One region of the Megasphaera massiliensis genome, then DNA from elsewhere that is predicted to be linked to it. Evidence: riboswitches for the same ligand, from Rfam matches in the RefSeq annotation. Region 1 holds a riboswitch; each other region holds the start of a gene.

The links. Region 1 has a riboswitch for S-adenosylmethionine ahead of UCI88_RS10575 (MetQ/NlpA family ABC transporter substrate-binding protein). Riboswitches for the same ligand answer to the same signal wherever they lie in the genome.
Region 2: linked by a shared signal. The riboswitch ahead of UCI88_RS06800 (MetQ/NlpA family ABC transporter substrate-binding protein) and the one ahead of UCI88_RS10575 (MetQ/NlpA family ABC transporter substrate-binding protein) in region 1 are both predicted to bind S-adenosylmethionine.
Region 3: linked by a shared signal. The riboswitch ahead of metK (methionine adenosyltransferase) and the one ahead of UCI88_RS10575 (MetQ/NlpA family ABC transporter substrate-binding protein) in region 1 are both predicted to bind S-adenosylmethionine.
Region 4: linked by a shared signal. The riboswitch ahead of cysK (cysteine synthase A) and the one ahead of UCI88_RS10575 (MetQ/NlpA family ABC transporter substrate-binding protein) in region 1 are both predicted to bind S-adenosylmethionine.

Annotation. Positions count from the first base shown of each region.
Region 1 covers NZ_JAXIXE010000048.1:11,667-19,392, reverse strand. Annotated here, with positions in the region: gene UCI88_RS10610 (beta-class carbonic anhydrase) at 1-518, shown strand, start outside; gene gmhA (D-sedoheptulose 7-phosphate isomerase) at 527-1,084, shown strand; gene UCI88_RS10600 (tetratricopeptide repeat protein) at 1,085-1,735, opposite strand; gene UCI88_RS10595 (NusG domain II-containing protein) at 1,770-2,168, shown strand; gene UCI88_RS10590 (Gx transporter family protein) at 2,178-2,696, shown strand; gene UCI88_RS10585 (hypothetical protein) at 2,717-3,319, opposite strand; gene UCI88_RS10580 (3'-5' exonuclease) at 3,374-4,042, opposite strand; gene UCI88_RS10575 (MetQ/NlpA family ABC transporter substrate-binding protein) at 4,176-5,000, opposite strand; SAM riboswitch class I at 5,086-5,185, opposite strand; gene UCI88_RS10570 (MFS transporter) at 5,463-6,602, shown strand; gene UCI88_RS10565 (FAD-binding oxidoreductase) at 6,677-7,726, opposite strand, start outside.
Region 2 covers NZ_JAXIXE010000035.1:40,197-47,922, reverse strand. Annotated here, with positions in the region: gene UCI88_RS06825 (MFS transporter) at 1-356, shown strand, start outside; gene UCI88_RS06820 (GDSL-type esterase/lipase family protein) at 449-1,024, opposite strand; gene UCI88_RS06815 (tryptophan transporter) at 1,021-2,496, opposite strand; gene UCI88_RS06810 (energy-coupling factor transporter transmembrane component T family protein) at 2,509-3,192, opposite strand; gene UCI88_RS06805 (energy-coupling factor ABC transporter ATP-binding protein) at 3,195-4,007, opposite strand; T-box leader at 4,058-4,312, opposite strand; SAM riboswitch class I at 4,503-4,597, shown strand; gene UCI88_RS06800 (MetQ/NlpA family ABC transporter substrate-binding protein) at 4,697-5,527, shown strand; gene metF (methylenetetrahydrofolate reductase [NAD(P)H]) at 5,630-6,484, shown strand; gene speC (ornithine decarboxylase) at 6,551-7,726, opposite strand, start outside.
Region 3 covers NZ_JAXIXE010000009.1:13,807-21,532, reverse strand. Annotated here, with positions in the region: gene UCI88_RS01475 (YicC/YloC family endoribonuclease) at 1-661, shown strand, start outside; gene remA (extracellular matrix/biofilm regulator RemA) at 661-948, shown strand; gene gmk (guanylate kinase) at 953-1,567, shown strand; gene rpoZ (DNA-directed RNA polymerase subunit omega) at 1,584-1,793, shown strand; gene coaBC (bifunctional phosphopantothenoylcysteine decarboxylase/phosphopantothenate--cysteine ligase CoaBC) at 1,810-3,036, shown strand; gene UCI88_RS01450 (NAD(P)H-dependent oxidoreductase) at 3,242-3,910, shown strand; gene UCI88_RS01445 (hypothetical protein) at 3,984-5,594, opposite strand; SAM riboswitch class I at 5,789-5,889, shown strand; gene metK (methionine adenosyltransferase) at 5,950-7,140, shown strand; gene priA (replication restart helicase PriA) at 7,251-7,726, shown strand, end outside.
Region 4 covers NZ_JAXIXE010000036.1:160,706-168,431, reverse strand. Annotated here, with positions in the region: gene UCI88_RS07625 (adenylyl-sulfate reductase subunit alpha) at 1-1,159, opposite strand, end outside; gene UCI88_RS07620 (sulfate/molybdate ABC transporter ATP-binding protein) at 1,176-2,237, opposite strand; gene UCI88_RS07615 (sulfate ABC transporter permease) at 2,250-3,080, opposite strand; gene cysT (sulfate ABC transporter permease subunit CysT) at 3,093-3,938, opposite strand; gene UCI88_RS07605 (sulfate ABC transporter substrate-binding protein) at 3,951-4,988, opposite strand; gene cysK (cysteine synthase A) at 5,021-5,959, opposite strand; SAM riboswitch class I at 6,037-6,135, opposite strand; gene UCI88_RS07595 (GNAT family N-acetyltransferase) at 6,382-6,867, opposite strand; gene UCI88_RS07590 (hypothetical protein) at 7,240-7,485, opposite strand; gene UCI88_RS07585 (amidohydrolase) at 7,602-7,726, opposite strand, start outside.

The DNA of each region.
Region 1 (7,726 bases):
AACAGTCCTTGTCACAAGGAGGTTTCGACGACGTCAGCAAATATCCGCGCCGCCACCTGGCTGTGTTGACTTGTATGGACACACGCCTTTTAAATTTTTTGGAACCGGCTATGGGCCTCGTCCGCGGTGATGCCAAAATCATCAAAGTCGCCGGCAATACGGCCTTTGAAGACTTCGACAGTGTCATCGGCAGTCTGATGGTTGCCGTTTACGAACTCCATGTCCATGAAATTATCGTCATGGGTCATGATGACTGCGGCATGCTCCATACGACGGCCGACAGCCTGTGCCGCCACATGGTGGAAGAAGGCATCGATGAAACGGCCATTGACGCTATCCGACCGCAGCTTAAGCAGTGGGCTGACCCGGTTACGGACGTCGATACGTCGGTCTGTGATACGGTGCGCCGACTGCGGGCGAATCCCTACTTACCGAAATCCCTTACGATTTATGGAATGGTCATCCATCCTCATACGGGCGAAATCCGTGTTGTCGACGATGGAGAAGACCGGAAATAGGAGGTTTTATGAGTTTAGTAACCCAAAGAATGGAAGAACACGCCGCTGTCTTAGAAGCGACGAAAGCATTAATTCCCGATATTGAAAAAGCCGGGGCTCTCATTAAAGAAGCCCTGGCTTCAGGCCACAAAATCCTCTTTTGCGGCAATGGCGGCAGCGCCGCCGACTCGCAGCACTTGGCTGCTGAAATCGTCGGTCGTTTTCAGAAAGAACGGCCGGCCTTCCCGGCTATCGCCCTGACCGTCGACACGTCGATCTTGACGGCCGTCGGAAATGACTACGGCTTTGATACGGTATTCCGTCGTCAGGTCCATGCCCTTGGTGAAAAAGGAGATATCCTGATCGGTATTTCGACGTCCGGCAACAGCGGCAACGTCCTCGAAGCCATTGAAGAAGCCCATGCGAAAGGCCTTACGGTTATCGGCATGACGGCCTATGGCGGCGGTAAGATGAAAGATGCCTGCGACATCTGCCTGGCCATTCCGGCTAAGGTAACGGCACGGGCTCAAGAAATGCATATAATGATCGGCCATATTCTTTGTGAAATCGCTGAAGAAGATATGTAATTAACGGACGACGCTTTGGAACTGCTTGTTGTCTCTGATCTTATCGAAATGACTCTGGGTCCGGGCAGCCTCCTTTACGGATTCACCGCCGAGGTCAATGGCTTGTTTTAAATAAGGCAGGGCTTGGTCTGCTTTTCCCAGGTCGCCGTAAATTGTCGCAATGCCGTAATAACTCCACGTGTTTCCCGGGTCGGCTGAGATGACATTTTTAAAGTACGTAATGGCCTTATCGTACTGGCCGTCGATTTTACAGGCCAGGGCCATGTTATACAAAGAGGCCATATCTTTTGGGGCTAACTGCAGGGCCTCTTCGATAAGGGCAATGCCCTGCTCAACGTCCTTTTTATTTCCCGTTTCATTGCCGCGCATGGCCAGAGTAACGCCTTTGTTGCTGAGAGCCTGATAGTTGTCGGCGTCGAGGGAAAGGGCTTTGTCGAAGTCGAGAAGGGCTTTGTCATAGTCTCCAGCCTGATAGTTTTTAATCCCTTCGTCGCTGGCGGCTTTAGAATCGGTCTTGATGGCCGGGGCAGAAGGGGCTTTCGTGGCCTGTATGGGCTTTGCCTGCTGCGATGATATCGGCTGGGGGCTGCACCCGCTGGTCCACACGGCGGCTGCGGCTAGGAGCAGGATTGCTGCGTATTTTTTATTCATCGTTATTTCTCCTATTCGTCAGTCTGGAAAACATATGAAACAAATCATTAATAAATGGGATATTCTCCTCGTTGCCGTCCTCCTCGTTTTATCCCTTATTCCGGAGGGTATCTTTTACATGACCGGGAATGATGCGGCTGTTCACGATACGTATGCTGTCATCCAAGTCGACGGCAAAATATATAAAGAAGTCCCCTTGTCAGGTCATCAGGGAACGGAGACGATTCCTATCAAGACGGACCACGGCTATAATCTGGTCGTCGTCAAAGATGATACCATTGGCATCGTCGAAGCGGACTGCCCGGATAAAATCTGTATCGGCGAGGGCTTTATCAGCCGTCCCGGGGCAACCGTCGTTTGCCTGCCTCATAAGCTGCTGATCGAAGTCAAGTCTGCCGGGGGCGGCGAACCGGATGTCATTCCGGCTCATTAGAGGTGGCTTATGAAAAAAACGTTTCGCATCATCATGTTGAGCCTGTTTATCGCTCAATCCTTAGTCCTATATATCGTCGAAGGCATGCTTCCCGTTCCTTTTATTGCGCCGGGGGCTAAGCTGGGGCTGGCCAATTTGATTACGGTCATCGCCATGTACTCCCTGCCGCGAAAACGGGATGTCTGCCTTATTCTCTTCGTTCGCGTTCTCTTGGCGGCCGCTTTTGGCGGTGGGATTAACGCATTCTTTTACAGCGTGGCCGGTGCGGTCCTCAGTTTAGGCGTCATGCTCCTTCTCAAGGGAGCCGGGAAGTTTTCGATTCTCGGCGTCAGCATGGCCGGCGGCATCTTCCATAATCTCGGGCAGGTCCTCGTTGCCTCGCTGGTCGTGGCCAACCTTAAAATCATGCTGTACCTGCCGGTTCTGGCCGTAGCCGGAGCGGGAACGGGGCTTCTCATCGGCATTACCTCGGTATTTACCCTGAGGCATTTGAAGAAACTACCAATCTATAAAAGGATGCAGGAATAATTACATCGGATATGATGGCCTTAGGGCTGTAAGCTGACGGAGTCTATGATTTCGTCAGCTAATTTTATCTTATCATCCTTATTTTCATCACAGGCCACGACGACAATCCAGGTCACAGGCCCGTCTGAAAATCCAAGGAGGCGCGCCCGCATGGATCTTTTTTCGTAGGTAAAGGTTGCGTTGCGGACTACGGCGGGTTTTCCGTCCAGCGTCCGTTCTTCTTGCGTGGTTGAAACGTTTTCGGCTCCGATTTTGGCTAAGACCGCCTGTGTTGTCGTATCGACCGTCTGGGCAAGGTTCTGTCGGACGGCGTCTTCTTGTTTTAGGTGGAGGTCATCGGCCATTTTTCGGACGTCGACACGGTTGGTGTAAACGGCGATGTAAAGACCGGCATCGTTTTCACCGTAGAGGCGACTGCCTTCATAATAAGGCTTGGCGGCGGGACTTACGGGAATGGGCAGGTCGAAGCTTTGCAGGTTGCCCGGTAATTTTATGGAAATAGCCGAACCGAGGCCGTCGACACGTTTTTCTTTTAAGGTGATGGTATAGCAGGCCGTCAAGGTAAAGGCCAAAATGGGCAGCAGTACGATCAGAATCAGAAATCGAATTCGCGTGTGAATCATAAAATACCTCGCAGAACGTAGACAGAAGATGATATCCGTTTTTCTTCAAACCGCTTATTTACGGGCTTCACGGAAGGCATCGGCCAGTGAGAAAGTAAGGGGCCCGGTGACTTTAGTAGCGTCGATGATAGGCTGCATGATGTGGCGGAATTCATCGCTCTTCTTGGATAATACATATAGTTTTGAAGTGTTGCGGGCATCCCACAAGGCGTCGTGCATTTGGCCGTCGAAGGTTTCGCCAAGGGTGCTGACCGCTTTATCAAGGGATATGACGTTGTCGAGCCCCAGAAGATTGCAGTAAATCTGTTGGAAATTCTGCCAGTGTTCGAGCATCCAGCGGACGCGTTCATCTTCTTTGGCATTGGTAATTTTGAGACGGAGTTCGCTGTCGAGCTGACGCCAGTCGTTTTCGCTCCAGGCATACATCTCGTAATCGTTGGGACAGCCTTCATTGCACCAGGTGAGAAAGTGACCGAAGGCTTCAGTGAAATGGGGCTTTCCCTTTAACATTTCCATCGTAATGCCCGTCAATTCTTGGCAAGTCTGATTCATGGCCGTCGTGTATTCCGGCATGACGTATTCTTTGTAGGCTGAGATTTCATTGCCTTCTTCGTCTATCTTGACGGCACCGATTTCGATGATTTCGCCCTTACACGTTCGGCGTGCTTCTTTTTGGTCTCGCCCGATGGGGTTCATCTCGAAGTCGACGAATACTGCTTTCATAGGTCAGGCTCCTTTCTGATTCATGATGATAATTTTTATTATACCATAATAAAAAGGCCTCGTGCAGAAGATATTATGCACGAGGCCTTGTAGTGTCTATCTTTTTTGAAGGCTGTCTTTTAGAAGCGATGGCTTAGAATGCCGGGAGAATCGTTCCTTGGAAGTGTTCGTCGATGAACTGTTTAATCGGGGCAGACTGATAAATAGCGAGGACCTTTTTGTAGGTTTCGTTGTTTTCATCGCCTTGGCGAACGACGAGTACGTTGGCATACGGCGAGTCCTTCGATTCAACGAGGAGGGAATCCTTCTGCGGGTTCAGACCGGCCGGAATGGCGTAGTTGGTGTTGACGCAGGCCAGGTCCGTGTCATCGAGAGAACGGGGAATCTGAGCGGCATCGAGTTCGACGAACTGGAGATTTTTCGGATTGGCCGTAATGTCCGTTACCGAAGCGTCTACGGAGTTGCCGTTCTTCAAGGTAATCAGGCCGGCCTGTTGGAGCAGGAGCAAGGCCCGGGCACCGTTGGTCGGGTCGTTCGGAATCGTTACCTTGGCGCCGTCGGCGACGTCTTTGAGATCTTTATATTTATGGGAATAAACGGCCATGGGCAGGATAATCGTCTTGCCGATGGAAACGAGCTTTAAGCCCTGTTTCTTGACGACGTTATCGAGGTACGGCTGGTGCTGCATGGAGTTCATATCGAGGTCTCCGTCAGCCAGGGCCTTGTTGGGCTGGACGTAGTCGTTGAATTCGACGACTTTGATGTCGAGGCCTTGTTTGGCAGCTTCTTTGGCGACTTCTTCCATGACTTCTGCATGGGGACCGGCGGTGACGCCGACTTTGATTTCTTTCTTGTCACCGGAGGCAGCGGAATCGCTGGAGGAACCGCAGCCGGCGACAGCCAGGCAGGCCGTGGCGATGAGGAGGGCTGCAAAGACTTTTTTTACCGTTATTTTCATGTAAATCATATCCTTTCTGAAAGTAAATGGAAGTTGTCGCTCAAAAAGAAAAGCCGTCATTCAGATGACGGCTCGGATTGCGATTCGTTCATCTGCCGGTAATATACCGCTGGACTTGGCACCTATCCCGATTGGGGGTTGCCGCAGCGTCATCGGGCCATTCCCTCGGCTGCTCTTGATGAAAGACAATGTGTTGTTGATGGTGTATATAGTACCATTGAGAGAATACACTGTCAAGTCCTTTTTTGCTTTTCTTGAGAATTTTTTTGTCTCATGTTATAATGAACCTACTCATCGGAGGGCTTTATACCCGTATTGTATCAGGCTGGATAAGATGTCGCAGCAGCCATTGTCCGGAGGTCCTGCAAGTCCGTATATTTGCAGGTCGACGTAAGGGCAGTCAGGTCTGTTGTGGTTTTTTATCCGGCTTTTTTTGCGCACATAGCTTCGAGGTGATAAAATATGCAGTTTGAACGGGATTTACATTGGCAGATTTATTCGGCAAAAGCCTTTTACTTTATCGGCGGTTTCGGCTTTACGACGTGGGCGTCGCTCATTCCTTTCTTGAAACGGAACCTGGCGATACCGGCCGACCACTTGGGCTTTCTCTTGCTGGGAATCGGCCTCGGGGCCTTGATCATGATGATGCTGGCCGGTACCATTGCGGCCCGTCTCGGCTGCCGTCGTTCCTTGACCATCGCCGGCTTTTGCATCGCTGCCTTTTTGAATCTCTTGTGCTACATGCCGGCCTATGGGCTGGCTGTCCTGACGGCGGTCTGCCTCGGCGCTTCTTTAGGCCTCATGGATGTCGTCGTCAATATCAATGGCATCTTTATCGAACGAAAAGTTCGTACGCGCATCATGTCGGGCTTGCAGGCCATGTGGTCTCTGGGCAATTTCATGGGCGCCGCCTTCTTTGCCTTTTTGCTCCAATTCCACCTGCCCTGGCAGGGCGTAGCCTTTGCCAGTTCGGCTGTCATCATGGCCTGCGTTTTCTTTTTCGGGCCTCACTTGCACAATGAACGCCAGGCGGCTCAGAAACGGCCGCACTTCATACGGCCTAAGGGCCAAATCGCCGTCATCGGCCTTATTTGTATGATTGCCTTTCTCGTCGAAGGCGCTATCGATGACTGGAGCGGCGTCTTCATGACCCTTGAAAAGGGCATCGATATCTCCCGGTCGGGCTTGGGGCTGACCTTGTTTACGGCTTCGTCCTTCATCACCCGCCTGGCAGGGGATACGCTGACTATGCATTGGGGGCCGCGGCGCCTTCTTGCCCTGTCCCTGCCCATTGCCTTTTTGGGATTTATCGGACTCTTGACGATCAGCGAAGGCTGGCTGCTCTTCCTGTCCTTCATTTTAATCGGTCTCGGTACGGCCAACACGGTACCTATTTTCTATTCCCTCTTGGGGCGGCAGAAAGTCATGCCTATTTCTGACGCCGTTTCGTCGGTCAGTACCATCGGCTACGCCGGCATCCTTTTGGCGCCGGCCCTCCTTGGCTTTATCGGCCGGACCTATTCGCTGTACGCGTCTTTCAGCCTGGTCACGGTCCTCTTGGTCGTCATGGCGGCCATTTCCTTAAAAATCGTAAAAGAATAATCGCTGCCGCCGGAACGATGGGGGCATAAAAAAACTACGGCCTTATGAGCAATCCCTCATAAGGCCGTAGTTTTTTATGCGTCGATGACTTTTCCCGGATTTAAGATACCCTTCGGGTCGAGGGCCCGTTTGATGGTCTTCATGATGGTCAGTTCGCCCTTGGGCGTGAACTGTTCCATGTATTTCAGCTTTTTGGCGCCGATACCGTGTTCGCCGGCCAGGCGGCCGCCGACGCTGTAGGCATAGGCGTATACTTGTTGATGGAATTCTTCGACGTTTTTGTCCCACTCTTCGTCGCTCATATCCATCTTGCAGAGGACGATGTGCAGGTTGCCGTCGCCGATGTGAGCATTGATTTTAACTTCAAAGGGATAATTTTGACCGATGTCCATGATTTTTTCGATCGTTCCGGCAATCTTATGAACCGGTACGACGACGTCGTCGGTCAGGAATACCTTGCTCTGGAGTTCGACTGAGGTCTGGCAGTTGCGGCGCATATTCCAAATGCGGTCGTCGGCTTCGAGGACGTTTACAGCCCCCGATTCTTCACAGATCGTGCAGACTTTGTCCATTTTGGTGTCCAATTCGTCTTCCTGGAAGGTTTCGACGGTGATGATGACGTAAATGCCGTCGTCGTAATGGGGCATGTCCTTGTAATGGCAGTAATCGGCACAGCCGCGGACGTACGAGTTGTCCATGTATTCGACACTGGTCGGATCGATACCGGCTTTCATCAGCTTGGGGACCATGTGCAGGGCCTTGCGCGGATCGGTGTAGACGGCCAGGACGTCGAAGCGGTACGGCGGCAGGGGGATGAGCTTTACCGTCACCTTGGTGATGATGCCGAGCGTTCCTTCACTGCCGATGATGAGCTGTTCCAAGTCGTAGCCGGTCGAGCTCTTTTTGAGGATACGGCCGCATTCGACGATGTCTCCTGTCGGGGTGACGACTTCCAGGCAGTAGACCTGGTCGCGGGTGACGCCGTAGCGGACGGCGCGGAGGCCGCCGGCATTGGTTGCCAGATTGCCGCCGATGAGGCTGCTTTCGGCGCTCGACGGGTCGCCGGCATACATGAGGCCGACTTTTTTGGCTTCGTTTTGAAGGTCAATCGTGCGGACGCCGGC
Region 2 (7,726 bases), on a different contig from region 1:
TCGCCCTGTTTCTCATCTGCCTTTCCGCTATCGGCATCCACGCTTCCATGGGCGTCTGGTGGACCATTCCGACGACCTTCCTCTCCGGTCCGGCCGCTGCCGGCTCCATCGCCCTCATCAATTCCTGCGGCAACCTGGGCGGCATGTTCGGCCCCAATATGATGGCTTGGGTCCAGGCTCAAACCGGAAGCTTCGCCATGGGCTACTACTTAATGGCCATCTTCATGTTCAGCGCCGGGCTCTTAGTCCTGACCTTGAAATATAAGGTAAACGGCACGGTAAAAGAAGATGTACACCTCGATACACGAACAAATACGACAGGTTACACCGGCACCCAGCCTAGCGTAACCCATTAAGATACAAAAAAATCCCACGGCCTCTCATAACACTCGAAAGGACGTGGGATTTTTTTGACAGAATTAATGAAATAGTAAAGGAACCGTAGCTTCTAAGCCCTTGCCAGAAATACTCTCAACGCTTCTTGGGCAAATACGGCGTATCCTTCGGCATTGGGATGAACTCCGTCAGCATAGAGATTTTTCCCGGATGTTTCTTCGCCATCCTGCAAAGCCTGATAAAAGTCGATAGCCGCGCACCCCGTATTGGCACTATAATCCAAAAGCCACTGGCGGTAGCGGCGGAGTATCTCATTGTGCCGATTCACATCGCCGGCATCCTGCCAGCCATAGTAGGCACTTTCCGGCTTCGTCAAAGGAGGAATGCCGATATACACCGGTTCCTCCTGGGATTTTAACAGCGAAACCATACTTTCTATATTGCGGCAGACGGAGGAAAAGTCCTTATCGAGGAGGATATCGTTGGACCCTCCCATGATGAAAAAGGCATCGTAGCCGACGAGGTCGATCTGGTGCAGGCGAAAGACCATGCCCGCCGTCGTGTCGCCGCACTGTCCCCGGTTATCGATCTGAATCTTGCCGTCTGCAGCCACCAAGGTCGTCCACCGCTCTCCCGGAAGCGCATCGTACCCATAGGTCAAACTATCGCCTAAACAGAGGATTTTCATGACCGGATCCCCTTTTGAACGGCTGCTACGGCCGTTTCTGCCGAAAGCCACGGCGCATCGAAGCGGCAGCCGGCTTTTTCAAGGTCCATCTGGCAGGTGAACATCTTGGGGATAGCACTGGCATAAATATTGTGGTCGTACATATAGCGCAGCGTCGTTTCGACGTCAGCATCGCTGAGGATGTGGCCGTGGTCGATGAGAACCAGTCGGTTAGCGTAAGGCAGAGCCGCTTCCAGCGTATGTTCGACGACGACAATCGTATGGCCGTAGGTTACATTCAAATCGTGAATCAATTCATAGAACTCGTGGGTCCCTTCCGGGTCCAAGGCCGACGTCGGTTCATCAAAGACCAGGATGTCGGGGTTAGTCGCCAAGACGTCGGCAATGACCAGACGCTGACGCTGGCCGCCGGACAGCTTGGTCAGGGGACGCTGGCGATAAGGCAGCATGTGGACTTTTTCCAGTGCTTCCGTGACGGCCTGATCGATTTTATCCGGAGCAACGCCCTGGTTTTCCAGGCTGAAGGCGATTTCTTCTTCAACGGTCATGGCGACCAACTGGCTGTCGTAATCATCGAGCATGGCTCCAACGCGGGTCGCGAGTTTTGAAATCGTCGTCTGCGTCGTCGCCTGTCCGTTGACATAGACCATGCCCTTCATGACACCGCCGAAATAATGAGGAATGGCGCCGGTCATGGCCATGCACAGCGAGCTCTTGCCGCTGCCGCTTTCGCCGGTAATGACCAGGAAGTCGCCTTCACGGACCGTCAGATTGACATCATCGAGGACCGGCGTCTTCTGTTTATTATAGATATAAGAAAGGTGTTCCATAGAAATGAGGCCTTCTTGAGCGGGCTTCAAGTCATACATGCTGTGATCGGAAGCCACTTCCTGTTCTTCGAGAGAATCGAGGATGCCTCGCGATACGAAGAGGCGCAGGGCCGGAAAATACATAATCGGCGTGACGATGGCATTCAAGGCACCGATGACGACGACTAAGGGCAGCATGGCTGTAAAATAGACGACGTTCGGAAGATCCATGACGAATTTTAAAATAGTGACGAAGGCACCGCCGCTCATGCAGGTAGCGGCAAAGCCGGTCAGGACAGGCAAGCAGGAATGGCCTTTCACTTTGATGAAGGCCAGGTTCTTGACGATAAAGGCACAGGTAAGGGCCCCGACGGGTTCACTGATAAGGTTGCCATAGGGAAAGCCCGATTTCGACGTCAGAACATTTACCAAGGCAGCGACAAGACCGATGCCGAGAGCCTGTTTATAACTGGGCTTGGTCAAACAAATGGCGACGCAGTAGGTAGCAATCGTCCAGTTCGGCGTAACGCCGCCGACGCTTGGCGATACGAGGTGCAAGATCGTACCGATGGCCAGCATCAGCGTCGTAATGGTAATCCAACGGAACTGACCGCCCTGACGGTGATGAAATTCTAATTTAGAAATATCTGCTACTTGTTTCATCGAGTTCCCCTCCTATACCATACCCTGCATCCGCAAGTAAACGATACCGCAGCTCAAGGCCAACATGACAAAAATAACGATGTAATCGCGTCCTTTGGGCTGAACGTTGCTCATAAAACTGTGTTCATGACTGCCAAAGCCGCGCAGTTCCAAGCTGAGAGCCATCGTTTCCGACCGGCCCAGGGACTTCAGCATGAGCGGCTGGACGACACTCATGTAGTTGATGACTTTCTTAAAAACATTGCCCTTCGTCGAAAGGCCCCGGCAGGCCTGGGCTTCCTGAACGGCCTGACTTTCGGCGATGAAGTCCGGCACGAAGCGCAGGGCCGCCGTAAACATGAAGGCGTATTCATAAGGGATCTTAATCTGCTTGACCAAGGCTGCCGTCAAATCCTGGAGGCGCGTCGTCGTCAGCAAGATGATGAAAACGATGGTCATGGCCAGCATGCGAAGGCCCGTGACGTAAGCCGATTCCATCGATCCGCCGCCTAGGAGCTGTACGACCGCCAAGAAGACGGCGAAAATGATCAGGCTGAATACGGCCTTGACATTGCGGGATAAGCTGCCGCACATGCCTAATAGAATGAGTTCAAGGACGACCAAACCGACTAAAGGAAGGGGCGTATGCATGACCAGAGCCCAAAAAGAAAAGGCAAAGGTACCGATTAATTTCGTAACGGGAACAAATTTTTTCATCATCATTTCGTACCTCCTATTCTTTCCAGCATGGCTGCCGTAAACTCTTTCATCGATTTACAATAAGGAAAATCCGGTGCCGCCATAGACAAGGCGACGGCGTCGGGCCGGCTCAGGCCCAAGTCATATAGATCAGGGCGTTTCGTAAACAGTTCTTCCGGCGTCCCGTCAAAGGCCTTGGTATGATTGCCGATGACGATGACCCGTTGACAGTATTCTGCAAAAATATCCATATCATGACTGATGATGAGGATGGTCATGCCCTTTTGATGAAGTTCGCTCAAAAGTTCCATGAGCTGCTCCTTATCTTCGCTGTCCTGACCGCTCGTCGGTTCATCGAGGATGAGATACTGAGTATGCATGGCAATGGCCGAGGCGATGGCAACCCGCTGTTTTTCACCGCGATTGAGGTTGGGCGGATACGATTCGGCAAGCTCCGTCAGCTGCGTCGCCTTCAAGGCTTCCTCAACAGCTTCTTGGATTTCGGACTCACTCATGCCCAGCTGCTTTGGTCCATAGGCCACTTCTTCCCGAACCGTCGGCCGAAACATCTGTCGTTCCGGCCGCTGGAATACATAACCGATAAAATGGCTGCGAACGGAAGCATCGTCACCGTTTATGACCTTGCCGTTATATACGATTTCACCGGAAACGGGCTTTTCAAGACCCATGAGCAGGCGGGTCACCGTCGTTTTCCCGCAGCCGTTGCGGCCGCCGAGGCCGATGAACTCACCTTCACCGATTTGCACATTTACACCTTCCAATACGGGAACACCGCTACCGTAATTGAAACTGACATCCTTCATTTCCAGCATCTTTCTCTCCCCTTCTCTTTGAAGACAATAAAAAAACCTTTCCATCCCTATAAAGGGACGAAAGGTTCAGATTCTTCCGCGGTACCACCCAAATTGACTCAGTAAGTCCAGCTCTACATGTACGGCCTCACGGCGATACACGTTTCTTTGATAGCGGTGGAAATACACCGTCGCACCCTACTGGTCACCGTTCAGGCCGCATCTCCCGAATCCATTCTATCCGCCGGTCTGCGCCGAACTTCCACTGCCATCGGCTCGCTGTAGCTGCCACAATCGGATATACTCGTTTCGTTCATCGACAACATTTATGATTTGCTTTAGATTATATAATGGCAATGGACTCTTGTCAAGATAGAAGAACCTCAAAACAGGTTCCTCGTTTAAAATATAATTTTTTCGCACCGTATCATTTCAAATTGACACTGATTATCGAGTATTTTCATATTGACAAATTGCCCATTCATGGTAAACTATTACACAAGACAATTGAAACGACATTTATCCAGAGCGGCGGAGGGACTGGCCCTATGAAGCCCGGCAACCGATAACACGGTGCTAATTCCTGCGGAAACTATTCCGAGAGATAAAGAACCAAGACCAAGCCTCTTTCTCTTTCGGGAAGAGGCTTTTTTCATGGATAATGGCGAAGCAAAAAGGTCTGACTATTCTATTAACAGGAGGTATAACTCATGAAAAACTTCAAAAAACTTTCCGTTCTCGCCGCTGCGGCCCTGATGGCCGTTGCATTCTTAGCCGCCGGCTGCGGCAGTGATTCCCAGACGACGGCTTCGTCCGACAAGAATGTCACCGTCACCGTCGGCGCAACCCCCGTTCCCCACGCGGAAATCCTCAACGAAATCAAACCGCTCTTGGCCAAAGAAGGGGTCGACCTCAAGGTCGTCGAATTCACGGACTACGTCAAACCGAACCTGGCTTTGAATGATAAGGAACTGGATGCCAACTTCTTCCAGCACACGCCGTACCTCGATAAATTCAACAGCGAACACGGTACCAAATTAAAAGCCATCGCCAAGATCCATGTCGAACCCATGGGCATTTACTCCCGCAAAATTAAAGATCTGAAAGATCTCGCTAACGGTGCAAAAGTCGCCATCCCTAACGACCCGACCAACGGCGGCCGCGCCCTCCTCATCCTTCAGAGCGCCGGTCTCATCACACTTAAAGACGGCGGCAACATCACCTCCACCGTCCAGGATGTCGTAAAGAACGATAAAAACCTCCAGTTCGTCGAACTCGAAGCTGCTCAGATTCCCCGCTCCATCGACGACGTCGACATCGCCCTCATCAACACCAACTTCGCTATGGAAGCCGGCCTCAATCCTTTGAAGGACGCCCTCTTCCTGGAACCGAAGGATTCGCCTTACGCTAACGTCGTCGTCGTCCGTGACGGCGACGAAAACCGTCCGGAAATCCAGAAGCTCGTCAAAGCCCTCCAGTCTCCGGAAGTCAAGAAATTCATCGAAGACAAGTACCAAGGCGCTATCTTACCGAGTTTCTAATAGACAGGCAACAAAATCTTCAATATAATAAAGATATAGAAAAGAGGCTGCCTCTATGGGGCAGCCCTTTATCTTCTTATGATCTGAGGGGGAAATTAATGTATGCATACTCATGAGCTTTTTGCAAAAAAGACGGTCTTTTCATTCGAAGTTTTCCCGCCAAAGCGAGATACGCCCATCGAAACCGTCTACCCGACGCTCGATGAACTGAGCAAGATCCATCCGGACTTCATCAGCGTGACCTGTGGAGCCGGCGGCAACGGCGGCAACCGCACGACGGAAGTCGCAACATATATAAAAAACCTGGGCTGTGAAACAGTAGCCCACATGCCCTGCATCTATCTGACCGAAGAAGATGCACTTAAAACATTGCAGGAGCTGAAGGCTCGAGGCATCGAAAACATCCTGGCCCTTCGCGGCGACGAAACGCCGGGAAGAGAACGAACGCACCGCTTCGAACACGCCAGCGACCTCATCGCCTTTATTAAAGAAAAGGCTCCGGAGTTCAACATCATCGGTGCCTGCTATCCCGAAGGCCATGCTGAGGCCAAGACCGTCGCCGCCGACATCCGCAACTTAAAGACCAAGGTCGATGCCGGGGCCAGCGAACTGATTTCTCAGATGTTTTTTGACAATGCCGTATTTTACCGCTTCCTAGAACGCTGTGAAATCGCCGGCATCAAGGTTCCCATCGAAGCCGGCATCATGCCGGTCACCAATAAGCGCCAAATCGAAAACATGATTGCCATGTGCGGCGCTACCCTGCCCATCAAATTCCAGCGGGCCATTGCCAAATACGGCGATAAACCGGACGCCATGTACGATATCGGCATCACCTATGCCATCGACCAAATCGCCGACCTTCTGGCCAACGGCGTCGACGGTATCCACGTCTACACCATGAATAATCCGGACATCGCCAAACGGATCTCCGATGCCGTCAAAAACCTCTTGTAAGATAATCAATCAAAAACACGATTTCTCCTGCTTAAGGAAGGAATCGTGTTTTTTTCATGTACAAGCTTATTCTTTTAGGACGTAACCATAGGCGTGGATGCGGCCGTCGTCTTCTTTTTCCAAATAGACGCCCTGGATTTCCGAGGCAAACCCGGGCAGTTCGTTCAAACCTTCTTCGAGGGCCTTGAAATACTGAACAGCCGTCTTTGACCAGCGTTCACCCGGGACGACACAGAGGACGCCCGGCGGATACGGAAGGGCCCCTTCAAGGGCGATGCGGCCTTCGATGTTGTCGAGGGATACCAATTCGCCCTGCCCGCGGACGAAGGCATGATGAGCTTCTTGGGGACTCATGACGTATTCCGGGAAGTATTCCCGACGGAACAATTTTTTCTGTAAATCTTTTACATGATGGGATTTATAAAAATCGTGCATTTCCTGGCAAAGGCGTCGTATCGTATAGCCGGCATAGCGTTCAGGATGGGAATTGTAGACGCCGAGGAGGACTTCCTGCATGGGGACGTCGTGGTCGACGAAGCGTTCGAAGCGGACCAATTGGGATACGAGGAGGCGCATCTTGTTCTTATTTTCTGCCGGTGTCAAAAGGAACAAGATCGAGTTCAAGTCGCATTTTTCCGGGATGACGCCATTTCCCCGAAGGTACGTCGCCAGAATATTGGCATGGATTCCGAAATCTTCATATTCTCCCGATTCAGCATCGATCCCGGGTGTCGTAAGTAAGAGCTTGCACGGGTCGACCAGGTACTGCCCCGGTCCATAGCCTTCAAAGGCATGCCACGTGGCTCCGGGCTCAAAGGTAAAGTACGCCAAGTCATGTGTCATCTCATCCGTATCCCCCTCCTGCCAGGGCTTTCCGTGAACGGCAGGTGCGACGAAGGGCCGGATATAATGGCAGCGGCGCAGGATATCTTTTCGGGCATCGATGCCCAGTTTCACGCAGTCCAGCCACATCTTTCGGCCGGCGGCACCGGCGTGGATTTTGGCGTTGACGGCAATGGTAGCAAACATGGGATAAAAAGGACTCGTCGAGGCATTGGCCATAAAGGAATTGTTAAAGACCTTATGGTTACAGTACCGAGCCTGGTTGTGGATGTGATTATCCTTTTTATGGATTTGCGAAGCCTGAGAAAAACCGGCCTGCTGTTTATGTACCGACTGGACGACGAGGATGCCCGGATCGTCGTCATGCAAGTCGAGGAGGAGGGGCGAGCAGTCCTTGAG
Region 3 (7,726 bases), on a different contig from region 1:
AATCCATATTGACGATGCTGCACTGGGCGCCGTTAAGACGGCCCTTGAAGGAGCCAAGAATCGCTTTTTTGACGGTAGTCCCGTCGGCTTGGGTGAGGTCATGGCCCTGACCAAAGATTGGTTCGTCCAAACGCCGCCGGCTATCGATGCCGATGCCAGCTGGCCGCCCTTTGAAGCGGCTTTGCAGGGCGCCTTAGACAGCATGGTTGCCATGCGCCTTCGCGAAGGGGCCAACATCGGTCGGGATTTGCTGTCCCGGTCGGCTGTCATGAAAGGCCTCGTCGAAGAAATTGCCGGTCGTAAGGATGCCATGACGGCGGCTTATCAAGAGCGGCTGGAAAAGAAAATTCGCCAGCTCATCGATAAGGCGCAGGCGCCCGTGCCCGACGAAGACCGACTCTTGCAGGAAGTGGCCATGTATTCTGATAAGGTCGACGTGACAGAAGAAGTCGTCCGTTTTGAAAGCCATTTGAATCAGCTTCACACCATGCTTCAAAGTGACGGTGAAGTCGGTCGAAAACTCGATTTCCTCATTCAGGAAATGAACCGCGAAGCCAATACCATCGGCTCCAAGGCCGGTGATTTAGCCGTCACGGAGTCGGTGCTGCAGCTTAAAAATGAAATTGAAAAAATCCGCGAACAGGTGCAGAATATCGAATGATGAACTTCAATTTATTAAATATCGGCTTCGGCAATGTCGTCATGGGGGATAAGGTCGTAGCCATGATCAGCCCGGAGTCGGCTCCAATCAAGCGCCTTATCCAAGATGCCCGAGACGGAAACAACCTCATCGATGCGACCTTTGGCCGCAAGACGCGGTCCGTCATCGTCATGGATAACGGCTGGATCATCTTGTCGGCTCTTCAGCCGGAAACCATTTCCCACCGTATCGTATCGGCAGGCAGTGATGCTGATGCCATCGATGCAGCGGAAGAAGAAAGGGAGTAATACTATGAATGATTCCGGACTGCTCATCGTTGTATCCGGCCCGTCCGGAGCCGGGAAGGGGACGATTTGCGCGGCCCTGCGCAAACAGTTTCCCAATATCCAATATTCTATTTCCATGACAACCCGTCAGCCTCGACCGGGAGAAGTCGACGGAGTCAATTATTATTTCTCAGACAATGCCCGTTTTGAACAACTGCTCTCAGAAGATGCTTTTTTGGAGCACGCTAAGGTCTACGATCATTATTACGGTACGCCGAAAAAATACGTCTACCAAATGCTGGACGAAGGGCAGCACGTCATGCTGGAAATCGATATCCAAGGGGCCATGCAGGTCAAGGAACGCTATCCCAAGGGCATCTTTATTTACATCGTGCCGCCCAGCCGTTCTGTCTTGGAACACCGACTGCGCAGCCGCCAGACCGATAGCGAGGAGGTTATTGACGGCCGCTTGTCCAAAGCTCGCGAAGAGCTCGACTGGATCGACCGCTATGACTATGTCATCGTCAATGACGATTTGGAAACCGCCATCGATGAAGCGGCATCGATCATAAAAGCCGAACAGTGTAAAGTCATGCGCAATGCTAAAAACATTGCCCATACGAAAGAATTGTATAAATGATTAGGAGAGATGAACTATGTTAATTAAACCGACCCTTGAATCTTTGATGCAGAAAGTAGACAGCAAATATACACTGGTTACCTTGGCTGCCAAACGGGCTCGTGAATTGACCGACCACGATGAAGCCTTGGTCAATGTCGATACGAACAAAGTCGTTTCCATCGCCATGGAAGAAATCGACCAGAATAAGATTACTTATGAAGCCCCTCGCGACGGCATTAAATGACACGGAGGTACTTGCCATGAGTTTGGAAGGGAAAAAGATTGTCCTTGGCATTACGGGCGGTATTGCAGCCTTTAAGGCCGCATCCGTTGCCAGTCAACTTCGGAAGTCAGGAGCTGAAGTCAAGTGTATCATGACGGCCCATGCAACGGAGTTGATTACGCCGCTGACGCTGCGGGAAATCTCAGGAAATCCCGTTGCCGTTTCCATGTTTGAAGATGTTCCTGAATTCAACGTCGAACACATTGCCCTGGCCCGCTGGGCCGACGTCCTGGTCATTGCACCGGCGACGGCCAATATCATCGGTAAGATCGCCAATGGCATTGCCGACGATATGCTGACGACGACAGTCATGGCAACGACAGCGCCGGTTCTGATGGCTCCGGCTATGAACAGCAATATGTATTTGAACCCCATTACCCAGGATAATATGGCTAAGCTGAAAAAATTCGGCTATCATCTCATCGAACCGGACAGCGGATACCTGGCCTGCGGCATCACCGGCATCGGCCGCCTGCCCGACCCGGACGTCATCGTCGATTACATCGAATTGCTGGCCTGTAAAAATGACCTGCTCAAGGGGAAGAAAGTCATTGTTACGGCCGGCGGCACGCGGGAACCCATCGACCCGGTCCGCTTCATCGGCAATCATTCCAGCGGCCGCATGGGCTTTGCTATTGCCAAAGCGGCGGTTGCTGCCGGGGCCGAAGTTACTCTGGTTGCCGGTACGACGGACAACTTGAAAACTCCTGTCGGCCTTGCACGGCGCATCGACGTCGGCAGTACCAGGGACATGAAAGCGGCTGTCGAATCGTATTATGACGACTGCGACTTGGTCATTAAAGCCGCGGCCGTTGCCGATTATCGTTCGGCTCATCCGGCGGAAAATAAGATCAAGAAAAATGACGATGTCTTGACCCTTGAAATGGCTAAGAATCCTGACATCCTCTATGGTCTTGGCCAGCGTAAAACCCATCAGGTCCTGGTCGGTTTTGCCGCTGAGACGACGAATGTCATCGAATACGGTACCAAGAAACTTCAGAAAAAGAATCTCGATATGCTCGTAGCCAACGATGTCAGCGCCGAAGGTGCCGGCTTCCAGGGGACGACCAATATTGCCACCTTGCTGTTTCCGGACGGCTCTTCAGAGACCTTGGAAAAGATGGCAAAAGATGAACTGGCTTCCATTATCGTAGCTCGGGCAGCTGCGATTATCAAAGCTAAAACTTCCAAACAAAAGGCATAACGAAAGGCCATCCCGACCGGTTGGGATGGCCTTTTTTTTGACAGTATAAAAAATATACCCAGATCAGTTTATCCGTAGTAAATATATAAAAAGTGCGTTCTTTTCGTTTTGAAAATCTTATGGTATACTTAAATCGTCAAGATTTAAATGATACAAATAATCAAGATAATGAAACATATACTATGACATGGAAAGGATGATTCCCATGAAGATTGCTGCAGCCGATATTTTAAAAGCCTTTAACTTCAGACACGCTACGAAGAGTTTCGATGCCTCGAAAAAGGTATCCGACGCCGACTTCAACACCATTTTGGAAGCCGGCCGTTTATCGCCGAGCTCCTTTGGCTTTGAACCGTGGAAGTTTTTAGTCATTGAACGCCAGGACATTAAGGATAAATTATTTCCCATCGCCTGGGGCGCCCAGAACAGCTTGAAAGGGGCCAGTCACTTCGTAATCCTGCTGGCTCGCAAGAAAGTCGATACCTTGTACAGCTCTCCTTACATCACCCACATCATGCGCGACGTACAGCATTTGCCGGAAGAGGCGGAGCAGGGGAGAAAAGCTGCTTTTGAGGCCTTCCAGAAAGACGATTTCAACTTACTGGAAAGCGACCGGGCCATCTTTGACTGGGCCAGCAAACAGACCTACTTGGCACTGGCCAACATGCTGACGACGGCAGCCATGCTCGGCGTCGATTCCTGCCCCATTGAAGGCTTTAATCGGAGCAAGGTAGAAGCCATGCTGGCCGATGAAGGCCTTCTCGACACGGAACACTTCGGCGTTTCGGTTATGGCCGGCTTTGGCTATCGCAACGAAGAACCCCATGCCAAGACGCGGCAGGCCATGGAAGATGTCGTTACCTGGGTAAAATAAGGTACCTATTCCTCAAAGGCATAAAAAACGGCAAGAAATGCAGACGATATCTGCCATTTCTTGCCGCTTTTGGTTATGCTTTTTTGGCATATTCTACGACGGCTTTGGCAAAGCCGTTTAAATTTGTCGTCTTGATGGGAAGGCAGGGGCAGCCCATGTCTCTGGCGGCGGCCATGGCCCATTTGACCAGATCGGTCTGGCCTTCACTCAAGTTGATGACTAAGAGGGTGGAAGCCCGCAGGATTCGGTCGTCGCCGGTATAGCCGCTGAGGACGGCAGCCGTCGGGAAGCGGCGTTTTATCCGGCCCTGCCATTCCGGCGTACCGCCGGCCAAGGCGATTTGGCGTCCGGCCAGGAAGCGGTCCAGGCTGTGTGTATAGTCACGCTGGGTCATGAAGGACGGCAGTTCGAGGCCGCGGTCTTCGGAAGGACGCTTGGCTTTTTTTTGTGTTGCAGCGGAGTTGTCCGTAGTCTGCGGGGCGGTTGCCGGTTCGGCCGTTTTCCCCGGCTTTTCTGTGGCGGTCCGTTCTGCTGTTTTTATCGGTTCCGCAGAGGTTGGCCCATCGCCGGATGCCGCGGGAGCCGGCGATGTTTCTGAAACTGATGGTTGTGTCGGCGCTGTCGGTTTTTCCGGTGATGCTGTTTTTTTCGGTTCCGTCGCCCGGGCCGGTGCCGCCGAGGCTGTCGGATCCGCTGCTTTCGAAGGTGACGGGGCGTCTGATTTCACCGGAGTCGAGGCGGTTATCGGCGCTGACGGGTTTACGGCTGCATCGGCCTTCGGTACGGCTGCCGAGCTTGTCCTTTCGGGTGCTGAAGCAACTTTTTTTGCCAATTCGGGGTTGGCTTCGTATTTTCTAAGGGTCTGACGCAGGGTCAACAGATCCGATACCTGAATGGCGGCTTTTTCCTTGATCCGTTCCGTGTACTCTTCCTGTTGGCGGAGGGTCGCTTCATAGTGCTGAAGATCTTCTTGGCGGCCGTTTCGTTCGTCCTCCAGTTCCTGACGCAGCCGTTCCAGTTCAGAAAGAACGGTTTTGCGGTTTTGCGATTCGAGACGAAGCCTCAGGAGTTCTTCCCGATCGGCTTCCATTTGAGCTTTTTCCTGGCGCAGCTGAAGGAGTTCTTCTCGTTCTTCGCCGGCAATCATGGCCGGTGTCTTTTCGGCGTCCGCCCGGCTGTCATCGATCCAGGGACCGTCGTAGATAGCCATTAAGTAGATGCCTAAGGATTGGGCGGCCATGTGTTTGGCTTGTTGGATATCTTCAAAGACATCGCTCAACCCGACGAGTTCATCGTCGGTCTTCAACATTAAGAGGTCGATCATGCCCATGTAGGAATCGTCGCCTGTCGTCTGGGCTGTGGCATAGCGTTCCAGACGAATCGTACCGGCATAGATTTCAGTGGCATTTCGTTTTGATGCATAATAGGTATTGATGAGGAGACGGTCCGGCGTCCGTTCGTATATCCGCAGAATCATGGCTTCTTCCCGCTCCGTGCCGTTATAGCGGATGAAGGCCAGGCTTTCTCGCTGGAGTAAGGTGTTTACCAATCCTTGCGTACGATACCATTTATCCCAGATCTCTACGCGCTTGGCCAAACGCAGATCTGCCGTTTTACAGTGGGTGGCAAAGTCAAAATAAGGGTCGTTGAAAAATATATCTCTTGGCCGCAATTTGGTCATCATAATCATCCTTTCTTTCTATCTATTCATTATAACGTTTTCTGTAACGGATGTAAAAAAATATTCTTCAGGAAGTGCGGAGGCGAACAGGTACGTCGGAATTTTTTTTAGAAGGACAGAACTCATGTTTGCTATACCAAAAAAGAACTTGCAAAATAGAGGGGTTTGAATTATAATGAACCAGTAAATCAAATAAAGAACCATCAAGAGACGACGGAGGGACTGGCCCTATGATGTCGCAGCAACCTTCATAAGTGAAAGGTGCTAATTCCAGCAGTCTTATACTGGCAGATGGGGATTGGAAGCCCCTCTCATGACAGTCATGAATGAGGGGAATTTTTTTTAAGGAGGAAACCTCATGGTGAAAAATCGTGAATTCTTTACATCTGAATCCGTAACCGAAGGGCATCCGGATAAAATGGCTGACCAAATTTCTGACAGCATTTTGGATGCCATTCTTGCAAAAGATAAAAATGCCCGCGTTGCTTGTGAAACTTTAGTGACCACCGGGATGGTCCACGTCGTCGGTGAAATTTCGACGACGTGCTATGTCGATATTCCGCACATCGTTCGTGAAACGATTCGTTCCATCGGTTATACCCGTGCGAAATACGGCTTTGACTGCGATACTTGCGGCGTCTTGGTATCCCTCGATGAACAGTCGCCGGATATCGCCATGGGCGTCGACGATGCACTCGAAAAGAAGGAAGGCAATACGGACCAGTTCGACACCATCGGTGCCGGTGACCAGGGGATGATGTTCGGCTATGCCACGAATGAAACGGATGACTACATGCCCCTGCCTATTTCCTTAGCGCACCGTTTGGCACGCCGCCTGGCCAGTGTTCGTAAAGACGGAACGCTCTCTTATCTCCGTCCGGACGGCAAGACCCAAGTCACCGTCGAATATGAAGACGGCAAACCGGTTCGCATCGATACCATCGTCATTTCGGCGCAGCACAGCCCGGAAATCACGCGTGAACAGATTGAAAGGGACCTCCTCGAATTCGTCATCAAACCGGAACTCCCGCAGGGCTTATTCGATGATAAGACGAAGCTCTTCATCAATCCGACGGGCCGTTTCGTCATCGGCGGTCCTCAGGGTGACTCCGGTCTGACCGGTCGTAAGATCATCGTTGATACCTATGGCGGCATGGCTCGTCACGGCGGCGGTGCTTTCTCCGGGAAGGATCCTACAAAGGTCGACCGTTCGGCCGCCTATGCAGCCCGTTACGTTGCTAAGAACGTCGTCGCTGCCGGCCTTGCCGATAAGTGCGAAATCCAGTTGGCATACGCCATCGGCGTAGCTCGCCCCGTTTCGATCCACGTTGAAACGTTTGGTACGGGCAAAGTCGACAATGAAAAAATTGTCGGACTCATTGAAAAGAATTTTGACCTTCGTCCGGCTGGCATCATCGCCATGCTCGACTTACAGCGGCCGATTTACAAACAGACTGCTGCTTATGGCCACTTCGGCCGCAACGATCTCAACCTGCCTTGGGAACAGACCGATAAAGCGGATACGCTCCGTAAAGAAGCCGGCTTATAATTGAGATGCAGAGACTGCCGCAGGGACGGCAGTCTCTTTCTGTTTTTGGGCGTATGCCCTCGGACGGCAGCGACGAACTTCGGCTGCAGCCCTGATGAGGAGGTATGTCCGTGATTGCTGAAATTATCATTAATACGACGGCCAAACGGTTACAGCAGACCTTTTCGTATACCGTGCCGGATCACCTGGCCGTTCGCGTCGGAAGCCGCGTCATCGTTCCCTTTGGCTTTCGCCGGGAAGAGGGGATTGTCGTCGCCCTCCATGAGGCGCTGGACGAATCGACTGATTTCACCTTAAAGCCCATTGAGGGCCTCCTGTCATCACAGACCGGATTTCGGGAGGAAATGATTGAAACGGCCCTTTGGATCCGCGACTACTATGTCTGTAATCTTTCCGATGCCCTGCGGTTGTTCATGATCGACAAGCGCGGCCTCGTCCGCCGGGAAGTCCTGTCCCTGGGGCCGACGCCGGCGACGACGGCAGAAGGCCGGTCGGTTCAGCTCTATGTCGCCGATAAGGGAAAGGTGGAAAAAGGAGCCCTCGGCCGTAAATTTGGTCGTGACCTCGTGTCTCGTCTCTTAGCCGA
Region 4 (7,726 bases), on a different contig from region 1:
CGACGAGGGCGCCGGTTACGTACTTCTGCGGGCAGCCTCCGGCGACGTCACCGGCAGCATAGAGCCCTTCAATAGTCGTCTGCCGATGGGTATCGACCCAGTAGCCGCTGGCCGTATGGCCGCCGACGACGTAGGGTTCGGTCCCTTCGATTTCGACGTTTTGCTGACTCGGGAATTTTCCCGATTCCATCCATTTCAGGGTCTGGCTCGGCGCCATGTTGAGGTAGGCTTTTAAGAGGGCTTCATCCTCTTTGGCCGTCAAGCCTTCTGTCTTGAGGTAGCAAGGTCCCTTGCCTTCGAGGTTTTCCTTCACCGTGCCGTAGAGCCGCTGAGACGTCGTCAAGCCGTATTTATCTTCGTAGACTTCGCCCTTGGCGTTGATCTGCTTGGCACCGACGCCTTGGGCGATGGTCCCTGTCGGAGCAATGGTATCCTTGCAGCGCAAGGCGATGAAACGCATTTCAAAGGTCGTCATTTCCGCCCCGGCCCGGATGCCCATGGCGTAACCGGCTCCCGTATTAAAGGGACTGTACCACATCTTATGGCGGGAAAAACCGGGATTGTTGGGCCGGTAGAGGCCGGACGCACCGCCGGTTGCACAAAGGACGGCTTTGGCCCGGATTTCATAAGCCGTACCGGTCAGGATGTCGAAGCCCAGGGCACCGGCAATGCGATTGTCGCGGACGATGTAGTCGGTAATATTCAAATGATTGATAACTTCGACGTCGTCCAGTTTCTTTACGGCATCGGCCAAGATGGTCTTGATATTTTCGCCGTTGATCTTGATGTTGCGCGGGCCGCGGGTAACGTATTCCCCCTGTTCGTCTTTCAAGATGACCAGGCCCAATTCTTCAAGCTTCTTGGTGACTTCGTTGAGGCCTTCCGACATGGTCAAGAGCAGGTCTTCGCGGACGATGCCGGCGGCGTCTTTCTTGGCGTAATCCACATAAAACTGCGGCGTATGGCCCTTGGTGATATAGGCATTCAAGGCGTTGACACCGGCTGCCAGACAACCGCTGCGGCGAATGTCTGCCTTTTCGGCGATGACCACCGAGGCCTTCGACAGGCTCCGGAGGGTCAAGGCGGCATAACAGCCTGCCGTTCCCCCGCCGATGATGAGGACATCGGTGTGGATGATTTTCTCCTTCTGAATCTGCATGGCAATACTCCTTCGTTTAAATATAGAATACATCAGAGCCCATCATGGCACTGTTTTCTCGTAAATAGGTCTTATCCCCGTCGAGGACGTGGAGGCGGTAAATGAGGACCTTCACCGTTTCTCCGACCGTAAGATTCGGGGCATCAAAGGCGTATTCCCCGTGAATGAGGTAGTCCTTGACGCGCAGGGTCACGTCGAGGCGGCTGCCGCGGAAGACGACGGCTTCGACGACACCGTCTTCAGCAGCACTGGCGTAGCGCTTCATCGTCCCCTGTTTATAGATCTTGAGGAATTCCGGTCGGATAATGGCTCTTTTCGGACCGCCGACGTCGACGAAGCCCGTGAGGACGCTGCAGTTGTCGATGACGACGGGCGTCCCAATGAATTCGGCCACAAAGGGCGTCTTGGGCTTGCTGTATATATCAAAGGGCGTCCCGACTTGTTCGATGCGGCCGTGATTGGTGATGATGATTTCGTCGGCCACTTCCACGGCTTCATCTTGGTCGTGGGTGACGAAGATGCTGGTAATACCGACGCGGTGAATGGTCTCTTTCAGCCAGTTGCGCAGCTCTTGCCGCACCTTGGCGTCGATGGCCGCAAAGGGTTCATCGAGGAGCAGGACCTGGGGATGAGGCGCCAGGGCCCGGGCAAAGGCCACGCGTTGTCGCTGGCCGCCGGAAAGCTGATTGGGATAGCGCCCTTCCATGCCGGCCAAGCCGACGAGGTCGATCATCTCCAGGACGCGCTCACGAATTTGCTTCTTATCCATCCCCTGTATGGTGAGTCCGAAGGCGACGTTGTCAAAGACGGTCATATAGCGGAACAAGGCGTAGTTTTGGAACACGAAGCCGATGCCCCGCTTGGCAGCGGGAATGTCATTGACCCGTTTGCCGTCGATGACGATGTCGCCGCTGTTGGGATTTTCAAGGCCCGCCAGCATGCGTAGGATCGTCGTCTTGCCGCTGCCGCTGGGTCCCAGGAGGGCGACCAGTTTGCCCTTGTCGACGCAAAAGGACACGTCCCGCGAGGCGTGGAAAGAGCCGTAGTTTTTTTCGATATGCTTCATCTCGACGTACATGACATCACCTCCTTAAGATGGCTTGTGGAGCTTGGCTTCAAAGAATACCCTCAGCAAGAGAACGCCGACGGCTAAGAGTACCAAGAGGGACGACACGGCAAAGGCCGCCGTAATGGCATCGGTCGACCCCGATTGGTAGAGGGCGTCGATTTCAAGGGGCAAGGTAAAGGTTTCGCCCCGCAGTTTCGACATGGCGCTGACAGCACCGAATTCGCCGAGGGCCCGGGCCGTACAGAGGACGATGCCGTACAATAAGGCCCATTTGATCTGCGGCAGGGTAATGCGGAAGAATATCGTCTTCCCCTTGGCCCCCATGAGGGCGGCGGCTTCTTCTTCATCGCGGCCCTGGGTATGGAGGACCGGAATGATTTCCCGGAAGACGAAGGGAAAGGTGACAAAAATCGTCGCCAAGATGACGCCGGGAACGGCGAAGACAATCTGAATATCCGTCCCTAAATAATCGTTCAGGACTTCGATCCACTGACCGATCCAGCCCATGCGGCCGAAGGTCATGATGAAGGCCAGGCCGGCGATGACCGGCGAGACGGAAAAGGGAATATCGATGAGGGTCGTCAACAGGTGTTTGCCCCGAAAGTCGAATTTTGAAATGGCCCAGGCCGCACAGAGGCCGAAGACGGTATTGACGATGACGGCAATGACCGTGGCTATCAAGGTCAGGCGCAGGGCTGACAAAACGTAAGGCGTCGTCAACGCTTTGACGTAAAAGTCCCAGCCCTCGGCCAGTGAATTCATTAGGACCGAAATGAGGGGGACGATGAGCATGACGACGACGAAGACGACGCTGATGCTCAGTAAGAGTATTTTTGTCTTGCTGTGCTTCATGATTCCCCTCCTCTATTGAACGCGCCGAGCCTGCCAGAGCTGAATCATATTGATGGAAAACAGCATGGCAAAGGCGATGATGAGCATGACCAAGGCGATGGCCGTAGCGCTGGCATAGTCGACGTAATTAAGCTTCTGCATGATGACGTACGAGACGACCTGAGTGTGGTTCTTGGCACTGTTGCCTGAAATGTAAATGACACTGCCGTATTCGCCAAGGCCCCGGGCAAAAGCCAGGCCGAAACCGGTCAAGAGAGCCGGCCGCAGTTCCGGAAAGATGATGCGCCGGAAGATGGTAAACTTCGACGCGCCGAGCATGCTCCCCGCCTCTTCATAGGTCGGATCCAAATTTTCCAGGACCGGCTGAATGGAGCGGACGACGAAGGGAATGCCGACGAAGACCAAGGCGATGATAAGGCCGATATGGGTATAGGCGATGGGAATGCCGTAGCCGGCAAAGAAGCTGCCGAAGAAGCCCGTATCGGAATAGAGCTTGGAAAGAGTAATGCCGGCAACGGCCGTCGGCAAGGCAAAAGGCAGTTCGATGACACCGTTTAAGAGGGTCTTGCCGCGAAATTCATAGCGGACGAGGACCCAGGCCAGGATGAAACCGAAGATGGAGTTGATCAGGGCCGCCAAGAAAGAACTTCCAAGGGTCGTGATAAAAGCATTGCGAATGGCACTGTTGGTGATGAGCTTGGCGTAGTCATTGGCCGTCAGCTGAAAGGCGTGGCCTAAAATCGATATCAACGGGATTAGGATCAATAAGGACAGCATGGCCAGGGTCACGCCCAGGGTCAGGCCGAAGCCGGGAATAATTCGGTTTCGCCCGCCCGCCGGGTTTGAAAATGGATTCATCTGCATCCCTCCTTATTGACTGCCATCGACATCGGCCATGATTTTATCAAACATGGCGTCGTCGTCGAAGAATTTGACATAGGCTGCATCCCAGCCGCCGAAGTCGCTGATGCGCGTCAGCTTGACGTTAAGGTCAAATCGGTCGGCGTAGCGCCGGAGAATCTCCGGATTGGACGGCCGGAAATCATTTTTGGCGGCCAATTCCTGGCCTTCGTCAGAGTACAAATAGCGCAGGTACTCCTGAGCCGCCTGTTCATGGCCCTTGCGCCGAGCCAGGCGGTCGACGACGGCCACACTGGGCTGTGCTAATATGCTGACACTGGGTACGACGACTTCATAGCTGCCGGGATATTCGCGCATCGTATAGAGCGCTTCGTTCTCCCAGGCGATGAGGACGTCCCCCTGCCCGTTTTCGACAAAGGTCGTCGTCGAGCCCCGGGCGCCGGCGTCCATGACGGTGACATGGCGGTAGAGGTCGGTCATGAAGGCCCGGGTCTTGATTTCATTCCCCCCGAAATGATCAAGGCCCCAGCTCCAAGCGGCCAAAAAGTTCCAACAGGCACCGCCGCTGCTCTTGGGATCGGGCGTAATGACACTGACGCCGGATTTCGTCAAATCGTTCCAGTCGCGTATCCCCTTAGGATTCCCCTTGCGAACCAGAAAGACGATGGTCGACGTGTACGGTGCCGAGTCATCGGGAAGTTCCTGTTCCCAACCGGCATCGATGAGGCCGGCCCGTTCCAGGCGTTCGATGTCATACGACAGGGCCAGGGTCACGACATCAGCCCGACTGCCTTCGATGACCGATCGGGCCTGGCTGCCCGAACCGCCGTGAGACTGGACGATGCGGATATCCTTCCCGGTCTGCTCTTTATAATGCTTTTGAAAGGCTTCATTATATTCTTTATATAATTCACGTGTTGGATCATACGAGACGTTGGTCAAGGTAAGCGTGTCCTCATCAGTCCCACGACCGCAGCCGGCCAAGAGACCGGCCGCCGTGAGGACTGCCGTGACAGTCAGTACCGCTATGATTTTTTTATGTTTCATATCTTTTCCCCCTCGATACCGACTGCAGGCCCTTACAGGCCTTCTTCAAATAAAGATGTAGATAAATAGCGCTCGCCGCCGTCCGGCAAGAGGACGACGATAGTCTTGCCCTCATTTTCCGGCCGCTTGGCGACGGTTAGGGCCGCCTGTAAGGAGGCACCTGACGAGATGCCGACCAAGAGGCCGTCGGTCTTGGCCACTTCCCGAGCCCGTTCATAAGCATCCTCATTCGATACGTCGATCACATCATCTACGAGTGACATATCGAGGACGCTGGGAATGAAGCCGGCGCCAATCCCCTGAATGGCGTGGGGCCCGGGCTTTCCGCCGCGAAGGACGGCCGAGTCTTTCGGCTCGACAGCGACGATTTGTACCTCCCGGTCATGGCTTTTTAACCCCTCAGCCGTGCCGGTAATGGTACCGCCAGTGCCGACGGACGAAATGAAGATATCGACATTACCGTCCGTATCGCGCCAGATTTCTTCGGCCGTCGTCGTCCGGTGGATGGCCGGATTGGCCGGATTGTCGAACTGCTGCGGAATGAAGGCGTTGCCGTAAGACTTTCGCAGTTCTTCAGCCTTGCCGATACTGCCGCGCATCCCCTCGATGCCCGGTGTCAGCACGACTTCTGCACCCAAAGCCTTGACGATTTTCTGCCTTTCCAGGCTCATCGTATCAGGCATGGTCAAGATGAGGTGCAAACCTTTCACGGCCGCGGCCATGGCAAGACCGATGCCGGTGTTGCCGCTCGTCGGTTCGATGATGACCGTATCCTGATTGATCTTCCCGGCTTGTATCCCGGCGTCGATCATGGCCACGGCCACTCGATCCTTGACGCTGCCCAAGGGATTGAAGTATTCAAGCTTGGCCAGGACCCGGCCTTTGATGCCGTGTACCGCCTGCCAGCGGGTCAGCTCCAAGAGCGGCGTATGACCGACGAGGTCGGTCACGTATTTTGCTACATGCTCCATAAGATCCCTCCATGTTGCCAAAAGAAAAGCGCCACCTGTGATAAGCAGATGGCGCAAGAAATAAACGTATGCCCATGACTTCATCTGCCAGGTAAAATCCTGCTGGAATTGGCACCTTACCTACGTAGGTTGCCGCAGCGTCAAAGGGCCAGTCCCTCGGCTGCTCTGGATGAATAGGTTCGTATTGTATTGTCCTATGATAGATAGCTGTACAATACGATTATATCGTACAACACATGATGGTCAAATTTTTTAAGTACCCCATAATGACATACCTCATTCTTATACAATGTATACAACAACGATTCGCTTGAAACGTTACTGGAATTGTACACTTTGTAAGGCGTCTTGTCAAGGCATTTTATGAAAAAAATGAAGAAAAAAGTTAAAATTACGTATAAAGAAGCCTTCATCCGCCTTCATTAAAAAGTAAGGCGCATTTGATACCAAACGGCGCCACCGTGTTCCGAGGTGCTGAGTCCCTCGTTTTTAAAGCCGAATTTAGCATAATAATGCAGGAGTTTTTCCTTACAGGTCAGGACCAGTCCCTGGCGGCCTTCTTTGCGGGCGTCGTCGATAGCTTTCGTGAGAAGTAATGCGGCATAACCGTGCTTCCGATAACTTGGCAATGTATTGACGCCGAAAATCATCTGCCAAGCACCCTTTTCGTCGTGGAGAGAGGCATCCCCATAGAGGTCGTCCGTCAAATCGCGTTGATCCGTAACCATGCCGTCGACGAAAGAAATAAGAGTCCCATCGTCGCCAAAGAGCAGCCAAAAATGACGGCCAAAGTAGGAAATACGGCCGCGCAGGCGTTCTTCCGATGCCGCCTCGGCTGCCGGAAAACAAGCCGCTTCTACGGCGGTGACAGCCTTAAGGTCGTCGAGAGTTGCCGTTCTGATATTCATGCCATCGCTCCTTCCATCACGGCCCTCCTGCCTCTTACAGTCGGACACAGTGAACGTATATTTCAAATATTATATCGTAAATGCCGAGAAAAAGCTACAGGAAAACGTCTGGAGAAAGTCCGTAAATGAACGTCCCGAAAGTTCCAGACCGTCATATCGCTCTTTTTCAACAGCAGCAGCCGGTCGGCATCGAATAAATACCCCTGTAACTCCGGCCCCTTCCGGGAATCGAAGCATCCCTCCGAACCATTCGAACGGCTGTGATTTTCACCGGAAAAGGCCTGTCACAGCGGCAGATACAGAAAAGGACTTGTATGAAGTTTTTACCTCACACAAGTCCTTTTCAAAAGGCTTTATGTCGCCCTTTATGCTTCAGTGTTCGCTTACACCGGCACGGCTTTCTTCCCTGGCTGCGTGATCGGCAGCCATGCGGCGGAGCCGTTTATTTCGCCGTACTTCGGCTTTCCGGTTGCTTTCCTTTATATTCGCGACGACGGACCGGGCCAACCAGCCCAGGAGACAACCGGTCAAGAGGATCTTAATGGCCGGTAAATCCCAGTGTGTCGACAAGAGCAGTGCCAAGACGACGAAGGCAGCCGTGACGAGCGTTTTATTCATGAATCGATGCATCTCCCTGTAAACGTACATAAATAGCCTCAAATTGAATTTAATTATACACGCTTTTCGGGAATAAAACAAGCCGTAATCGCAGGGGCCACTCCCTTGCGTAAAGGCTAAATTTGGGCAAAGAGTTTTTCTTTGGTCCGTTCGGCTTCAGCTTTGATCTTTTCGATGTCGAGTTTGGTAAACTCTTTGTTCCGCAGGAGGACTTCCCCGTTTACCAAAACCGTGTCGACGT